2 regions of the Actinoplanes sp. NPDC023936 genome follow, and region 2 is predicted to be linked to the other one. Evidence: riboswitches for the same ligand, from Rfam matches in the RefSeq annotation. Region 2 holds a riboswitch; the other holds the start of a gene.

Evidence for each region. Region 2 has a riboswitch for S-adenosylmethionine ahead of thrC (threonine synthase). Riboswitches for the same ligand answer to the same signal wherever they lie in the genome.
Region 1: linked by a shared signal. The riboswitch ahead of AB0F72_RS21750 (aminotransferase class V-fold PLP-dependent enzyme) and the one ahead of thrC (threonine synthase) in region 2 are both predicted to bind S-adenosylmethionine.

Annotation. Positions count from the first base shown of each region.
Region 1 covers NZ_JBEZZR010000016.1:71,033-75,219, reverse strand. Annotated here, with positions in the region: gene AB0F72_RS21755 (EAL domain-containing protein) at 1-395, opposite strand, end outside; gene AB0F72_RS21750 (aminotransferase class V-fold PLP-dependent enzyme) at 449-1,660, opposite strand; SAM riboswitch class IV at 1,676-1,791, opposite strand; gene AB0F72_RS21745 (DUF1684 domain-containing protein) at 1,884-2,669, shown strand; gene AB0F72_RS21740 (M20/M25/M40 family metallo-hydrolase) at 2,679-3,752, shown strand; gene AB0F72_RS21735 (DUF6082 family protein) at 3,758-4,187, opposite strand, start outside.
Region 2 covers NZ_JBEZZR010000010.1:56,903-61,089, forward strand. Annotated here, with positions in the region: gene AB0F72_RS15865 (ABC transporter permease subunit) at 1-657, shown strand, start outside; SAM riboswitch class I at 1,424-1,562, shown strand; gene thrC (threonine synthase) at 1,573-2,862, shown strand; gene AB0F72_RS15875 (hypothetical protein) at 3,082-3,522, opposite strand; gene AB0F72_RS15880 (GNAT family N-acetyltransferase) at 3,522-4,028, opposite strand.

The sequences.
Region 1 (4,187 bases), on a different contig from region 2:
GTGGTGGCGACCAGGAACGCGCCGAACGGCGCCCAGTCCCGGTAGAGGGCGAGCGCGCCGACCGCGATGAAGAACGAGAAGTGCGCCTCGGTCAGCCCGTGGTTGAGCGCGACGAACCCGCCGCACGCGATGGTGTAGCCGATCGCGACGAAGACCGACCGCAGCCGGCGCGAGCGCAGCCGGGTCGCGGCGAGCAGGCACGGCAGGACCGGCACGACGGTGAGCAGCAGGGTGAGCGTGTGCCCGTCGCCGCGCAGGACGCCGAACATGATCAAGAAGACCAGGACGGCGGCGAGCAGCACCGTCAGCAGCCGGTGCCGGCTCGCCCAGTCCTCGTCACGCAGCCCGCCACCGGTCGGGAGCCGGTCGCGCAGCCACTTCATCCAGGTCGCCACAGTGCGATGATCGGCAGCGACGCCGAGCAGCGTGGTGACTTCCCGGTTGCGGATCAGGTGTTTCGCAGCGCCTCGACGACCCGGTCGACGTCCTCGGTGCTGCTGCCCAGACCGAAACTGATCCGCAGCAGGCCGGACGCCGTGCCGCAGTCCGCCGTCGCGCCACGGCCGGTCAGCCGGCGGACCAGGGGGTGCGCGCAGAACTGGCCGGCGCGCACGCCGATGCCGTGGTCCCGGCCGAGACGCAGCGCCACGTCCGCCGGGTCCTGCTCGGCGAAGGCCAGCGACACGATGCCGACACGGGGGTGCTCCGGGCCGAAGAGGCTGACCTCGGTGACGCCGGGGATCGTCGCGAGGCCGGCCCGCAGCCGGTCGAGCAGGAGTTCCTCCCGCGCGGCGAGCACGTCCCGGTCGGCGGCGGTCAGTGCCTCGCAGACGGCGGCGATGGCGACCGCGCCGAGCAGGTTGGGGGTGCCGCCCTCGTGCCGGGCCGGGCCGGTTGCCCACTCCAGCTCACCGGGCCGGTCACCCACGGCGGCGCTGGCGCCACCACCAGCCAGGTACGGGGGAGCCGCGTCCAGCCAGTCCCAGCGGCCGGCCAGCACCCCGGCGCCGAACGGGGCGTACAGCTTGTGACCGGAGAAGGCCAGATAGTCGGCGCCCAGTTCGGTCAGGTCCACCCGGCGGTGCGGGGCTAGCTGGGCGGCGTCGACGGCCACCCGGGCGCCGTAGTGGTGTGCCAGGCCGGCGATCTGCCGCACCGGCCAGATCTCGCCGGTGACGTTGCTGGCGCCGGTGACTGTCACCAGAGTGTTGTTCGTCGTGGCCTTCAGCGCCTTTTCGAGGCTCGCCAGGGCCTCGGCCGGTGACGAGGGGGCGGGCAGCCGGAGCGGGTTCGGCCAGGGCAGCAGGTTGGCGTGGTGCTCGCCGTCGAAGACGATCGTCGTGGTGCCGGGCGGCAGGGCGCGGGCCAGCAGGTTGAACGCGTCGGTGGTGTTCCGAGTGAAGATCACCTCGTGCTCGGGTCCGGCGCCGACGAACTCGGCGACCACGTCCCGGGCCAGCTCATAGGCGATCGTGGACGCCTGGGACCGTACCCCCGTGCCGCGATGAACGCTGCCGTAGCGCGGCAGCAGATCGGCCACCGCCTCGGCCGCGGCGGCCACGCAGGGCGCGGAGGCGGCGTAGTCGAGATGGGCGAAACGGACCGTCTCGCCGGTGGGGAGCGCGACCTTCAGGTCGTCGCCGACGATGTCAAGGGACATGGGTGGGCACCTCTCGGCTCGCACTTGCCGTGTCGGGTCCGACCACGGCCCGGTCCTCACCCGGGGCACCCCATCGCGAACGCAAGGGTTGCCGGCCAGCAAGCCGGGGCTTCGTGCTGGCACTCATGACCTGATCAACAACGTAGCAGACCCCATCCGCCCTGAGAAAGGACTGAAGGCGTCTTAATTCCCAGGCAACAAGTAGGGATTACTGTTGGTGCCTATGACGATCGTGTTGCAGCAGCAGTGGGACGAGTGGCACGCGGCGCACGAGAAGCGGCGGGCCGATCCGCACGGGTTCCTGGCGATCACCGGGCTGCACTGGCTGACCGGGGAGCCGCAGCGGTTCCCGGACGCTCCAGGATCGTGGAGCACCGGAGAGTCCGGGGTGACCGTGGTGCTTGAGCCGGAGGAGACCCTGATCGTCGACGGCTCGCCGGTGACCGGGAAGTTCTCGTTCCCGCCGATTCCCGAGCGCGGAGATGTGACCGTGGGCTGGGGCGACGCGGTGATCGAGATCGCCCGCCGGGGTGGGTTCGACGTGGTCCGGCCGCGTCATCCGTCCAGCCCGGTGCTCGCGGCGTACACCGGGACGCCGGCCTACCCGGCGGACGAGAAGTGGGTCGTCTCCGGGAGATTCGTTCCCTATGACGCTCCGCGGCCGACGCCCGTCGGGTCGGTCGCCGAGGGGATCGAGCACGTCTACGAGTCCCCCGGCACCGTGGAGTTCGAGGTCGGCGGCGTACCGCTGTCGCTGATCGTCTTCAACGGGTCGACGCCCGGCTCGCTCTTCGCGCTCTTCACCGACGCCACGTCCGGGCTGACCACGTACGCCGCGAACCGGAGCCTGTTCATCGCCCCGCCCGGACCGGACGGCTCGGTGACGCTCGACTTCAACCGGGCCACCAACCTGCCCTGCGCGTACACCGAGTTCGCGACGTGCCCGCTCCCGCCGGCCGGCAACAACCTGCCGGTCGCCGTCGAGGCGGGTGAGCGGAAGCCGCGCTAGCGTTCCGGGATGGAGACGCTTCTCACGGCGGTGGAGCGGCTGATCGGGATCCGGTCCACCGCGGACCGGCCCGATGAGCTGCGGCGGGCCCTGGACTTCGTGCTCGACCTGGTGGGGCCGGGCTTCCCGGTGCGCCGCTTCGACTCCGGTGGCAAGCCGAGCGCCCTGGTCACCACGGGTCCGGCGACACCGCGGGTGATCCTCAACGCGCACCTCGACGTGGTGCCCGGGACCGACGCCCAGTTCGTGCCGCGCCGCGACGGGGACCGGCTGCACGGGCGGGGCGCGCACGACATGAAAGCGGCGGCCGTCGTGCTCGCCACGGTGTTCCGGGACTGCGCCCGGTCACTGCCCTGTCCGATCGCGTTGCAGCTGGTCACCGACGAGGAGGTGGGCGGGTTCGACGGCACCGGCCACCAGGTCGCGCAGGGCGTCCGGGCCGGGTTCGTGATCATCGGAGAGCAGAGCGGGCTGCGGATCGTCACCGAGTCGAAGGGGATCCTGCGGGTGCGGCTGGACGCGTCCGGGCGGACCGCGCACGCCGCCTATCCGTGGCTGGGGACGAACGCGCTGGTCGCGGTCACCGACGCGGTGGGCCGGCTGCTCGCCCGCTATCCGGTGCCGCCGTCGGAATCATGGACCACGACGGTGAACGTGGCGCGGATCCAGACGTCGAACACCGCCGCCAACATCGTCCCGGCCGACGCGTCGGCGCTGCTCGACATCCGCTTCCCGCCGTCCGATCCGGACCTGACCTCGAGCGACGTGGCCGCCTACCTGGGCGCGGTGGCCGGTCCGGGCGTGCGGGTCACCGTGGAGGCGCAGGGCGCGCCGCATGCCGCCGACCCGGCGAGCGCTTTCGTGCGCCGGTTGCGGTCCGCCGCACAGGCGCAGGGGTACGAGGGGACGCTGCTCCGCAAACACGGGGCCGCCGACGGGCGGTTCTACTCGGCGCACGGGGTGGACGCGGTCATCTTCGGTCCCGGCGGAGACGGCCAGCACGGGCCGGAGGAGTACCTGGACGTGCGCACCCTCACCCCGTACCGCGAGGCTCTGATGTCTTTCCTCCGCTCGCTGGGCTGACCCCGTCAGCCGGTGTCACCACCGGCGTGCACCGGTTTGGCATCCGTCGGCCCGGACCCGTTCGCCTCGGCCGCACAGCCGAGAGAGGGCTGCCACACCCTCGATGCGGCGATGCACTCCGCGGTCACGATCGCGATGAACTTCCGTTCCCGCCGCGTGCTGTTGGATGACCAGGTCGCGCCGACCTCCGTCCACCACTGACGTGCCCCACGCCGCGTGAACAGATCAGCGGCGAGGAAACGCAGCGCCTTCTCATCCATCTTCTTGACGTGCCACACCATGTTCCAGTGCGACATCCACATGCTCATGCCGGTCCGGAAGTCCTCACCAGCGCGATCCGCGTCCGCCATCCTGCGAAAGTCCAGCTCAGGATGCTCCATCATCAGCCGCATCAGGTCCTGGTGCCGTTCCCGGGAACCGATCATCTGAGCGATC
Region 2 (4,187 bases):
GACCTGGCCACCTCCGGCGGGCTCAACTTCGCCCTCTTCGCCCTCGCCGTCTCCGCAGGATTCCTGCTGGTCGTGGTCGTAGCGTTGTTCTTCGGCGACACGGTGGCGTCCGAGGCCAGCTGGGGCAGCCTGCGCTACCTGCTGGCGATCCCGGTCCCGCGCGGCCGGCTGCTCGGCGTGAAACTGATCGTCGCCGGCGTGTACTCCCTGCTGGCACTGCTCACCCTCACCGGCACGGCCCTGCTGATCGGCACGCTGCGCTACGGCTGGGGGCCGCTCGGCAGCACCATCGCGGCCGAACTCCCGGCTTCCGAAGGCCTGCTGCGGTTGCTGGCCGTCGTGGCGTACCTGGCAGTGGTGATGCTCGTGGTGGCCGGCCTGGCGTTCCTGCTGTCGGTGCTGACCGACGCGGCCCTGGGCGCGGTCGGCGGCGCCGTGATGCTCTGGATCCTCTCCAGCATCCTCGACCAGATCACCGCGCTCGGCGCGCTGCGCAACCTCCTGCCGACCCACTACGCCGACGCCTGGCGCGGGCTGCTCTCCAGCCCGGTGCAGACCGAGGATCTGGCGCAGGGGGCGATCTCGGCGGTCGTGTACGCGACGCTTTTCTGGGGGCTGGCGTTCTACCGCTTCACCCGCAAGGACGTAACTTCTTAAAAAGCGGGGGTCGCAGCGGGGTGGTGGGTGCGGACCGCCGCTCCCGCCGAGGCGCGCGGGCCGGCGTGCCGGCCGCTGGCGCGTCCGGAACGCACGCCTGCCCCGCGCGGCGTGCGTGAGCGGTTGCGCCCTTCTCCTCTCAGTCCCGCCCCCGGCCGACCCATCCACCCGTCCCCGCCGCGCCAGCAGATCGCCCGCCACCCGTTCGCGGGCCCGCCGCCGGTTCGTGCGCGTTCAAGTGGATCATTGCGATGAGCTGCGGGTTTGTCCGCGGCTTGGTCTTGAGCGGGGTAGCCGGCTCTTCGTGTCGGCCGACCGGGTCAAGGGCGCACGGCTCCTGCTCGAGGTGGGCTGCTGGCGGCGCCGGAGGGGTGGTCAGAGCACACATAACGTCGTTGTGGGCTCTCGCCTATGCCATGGCAGGGATGGGGTCATACGCACCGCATCGGTGTGCCCTCGTCGTTGCTGGTGCGGGCTTCGGTGTGCCCGCCTCTACCGGCCAGAGCCGCATCACGGCGGTCCACGGGCATAAAGGCGATGAGTCGGGCACGGGACGGCGGAGTGGTAGTGGGTGTGCGGTATTTCGTGGGGCCAATAGCGTCCGCCGGGTTCCGTGAAGCAGCTGGTTGCCCGGCGACGAGGACACTCAGCGTGGTCGGGGGAGGGCGCGGGGAAGCGGTAAAGGGCGGAGGGAAGTCGCTCACACCTCGGGAACTCGTGGTGGAGATCTCGGTCTCTCGTCGTAAGCTTCGGGAAACAACTGAATACCTCATCCAGAGGGGCAGAGGGAACGGCCCGATGAAGCCCCGGCAACCACCGCGCGTGTCTCGATGACGAGGCCCACCAGCTCGGCAGGTGCTAATTCCGTCCCCGTTCCGGCAGGTCGCCGCGGGGAAAGATGAGAGGAAGGCCTCGATGACGTCTGCCGTCAGCGCACCCACCGCTACCACCTCCACCACCTCCCCGGCTCGCGGCCTGGTGTGCCGCGCCTGCTCCGCGGAGTACCCGCTCGCCGCACAGCACGCCTGTTACGAGTGTTTCGGCCCGCTCGAGGTCGCCTACGACGAGGCGGCTCTCGCGCGGGTGACCCGGGCCGAGATCGAGGCGGGCCCGCAGAACATCTGGCGCTACGCGGCGCTGCTCCCGGCCGGGCAGGACCCGGCCACCCGGGTGACTCTCGACCCCGGCCTGACCCCGCTGGTCTCCGCGCCGGCGCTGGCCGCCGCGATCGGCCTGACCGCGCCGCTGTGGGTGAAGGACGACTCGCAGAACCCGACGCACTCCTTCAAGGACCGGGTCGTCTCGGTGGCCCTGACCGCGGCCAAGGAGCTGGGCTTCAACCGGTTCTCCTGCGCCTCGACCGGTAACCTGGCGAACTCGGTGGCGGCGCACGCGGCCCGTGCCGGTGTGCCGAGCATCGTGTTCATCCCGTCCGACCTGGAGCAAGGCAAGATCGTGACGACCGCTGTCTACGGCGGTGAGCTGGTCGCGATCGAGGGCTCGTACGACGACGTCAACCGGCTCTGCAGCGAGCTGGTGGAGACCGACGAGTTCGAGGACACCGCGTTCGTGAACGTGAACGTGCGCCCGTTCTACGCCGAGGGTTCCAAGACCCTGGGGTACGAGGTGGCGGAACAGCTGGGCTGGCGTATCCCGGCGCAGGTGGTCATCCCGATGGCGTCCGGTGAGCTGCTCACCAAGATTGACAAGGCGTTCAGCGAGCTTGTCGAGATCGGACTGGTGGAGGCGCCGGAGGGCGGCTGGACGGTGTTCGGCGCGCAGTCGGCCGGCTGCAACCCGATCGCGACCGCGCTGCACAACGACACCGACGTGATCACGCCGGTGAAGCCGACCGGTATCGCGAAGTCGCTGAACATCGGCGACCCGGCCGCCGGGCCGTACGCGATCGAGGCCGTGAAGCGCACCGGCGGCTGGATGGACTACGCCGACGACGAGGAGATCCGCGCCGGCATCCGGCTGCTCGCCGAGACCACTGGCATCTTCGCCGAGACGGCCGGTGGCACCACTGTGGCCGTACTGAAGAAGTTGGTGGAGAGCGGGAAGCTCGATCCGGCCAAGGAGACGGTCGTCTACAACACCGGCGAGGGCCTGAAGACTCTGGACGCGATCGCCGGCCAGGTTGGACCGACTCACACGATCAAGCCGTCGCTCAAGGGAGCCCGCGAGGCCGGCCTGCTCGGATGACGCTGAGTAACCGCATCTCTGCCGGTTGTTGAAAATCCCTCCTCGGAGGACTTGCGATCCGATCTCCGGATGGGCAGGATGCTCTACGCGGGAGGACGCGACGCCGTAAGCGGCCCCTCACCTGGACATTGGCGACAATCTCCGAGGGACCCAACGATCCAGCGCTGACCCACATGGCTTCGTGCCGGAGGCGCTGTGCGTCCGTCCTCCCGACCAAACTCACTCCTGGCGGAGGACCCGCCGGATCCACTGTCGCAGCGGCTCGAATTCGGGGTAGTTCCCGTCGGCGAGCCCGGCCCTCTTCTCGAAGTAATTGCGCGCCCCGAACGACTTGGTCAGCGTGATCGACCACGCGCAGGCGACCCAGTACGCCGGCCAGAAGAGCGGGCCGAGCACGGCGTACTGACTGGCGTGTCTGCTCTCGTGGGCCAGCAGGCGCGCGCGCCGGGAGTCCAGCAACCACTCCGCGGATCTCTTCGTGATGATCACTGAGCCGATGGTGAAGCAGGAGGCCGGCGGTTTCCGGAACCGGTAGCCCTCGGCGATCAGGATGCCGTCCGGGCCCCGCTTGATCGTGGTGCCGGTGAGTTTCGCGATCAGCAGGCCCGCCGCGGTGGTGCCGTTCACGGCGGTCAGCACGGTGCGGGTCCGCGGCTTCATCAGATCCGCCGGCGCATCTGCAGCTCGGTGAGCACCGGAACGGTGGGATGCGGCAGGCGCACACCGGTGTCGGCAAAACCCAATTTCTGGTACGCCCGGACGGCCCGCTCGTTGCCGACCACGACCTCCAGCATCAGTTCGTTCCGCCCGGACGCGAGCGACCAGTCCGCCACCGCGTCGACGAGCTGGGCGAGCACCTTGCCGCCCCGGTGGGCGGGCGTCACGTAGACCGCGAAGACGACGGTGCAGTGCGGCTCGTCGGGCAGCACGGTCCCGCCGGCGTGCCCGATGAACGGCTCGCCGGGCGGCTCGGCGATGAACTGGGCCGTCTCCGGCCCGGAGGAGGACTGCCGGATCCGGTGGCGGAAGCTCTCGTGCGGCCGGGCCGCGGCCTGGGCGAGCGTCTCCAGGAAGGCGAGCGGGCTGTCCGCGAGCATCTCCAGGCGCAGCGCTCGCATCCGTCCCGCGTCTTCTGGTGTGACCCGGCGTACGGTCCAGTTGTCCATGACGTCCTCCATACCCGCCGGTCCCCGCCCGGGCAACCCTGACCTGCGCTTTCAAGATCCTTATCGGAATACCGGGCCGGTCCGGAGGTTTCGCGAGAAGATGGTGTTTCTTGCACTCGGTACCGGGGAGTGCTAAACAAGTGATTGGCACTCGCGGCT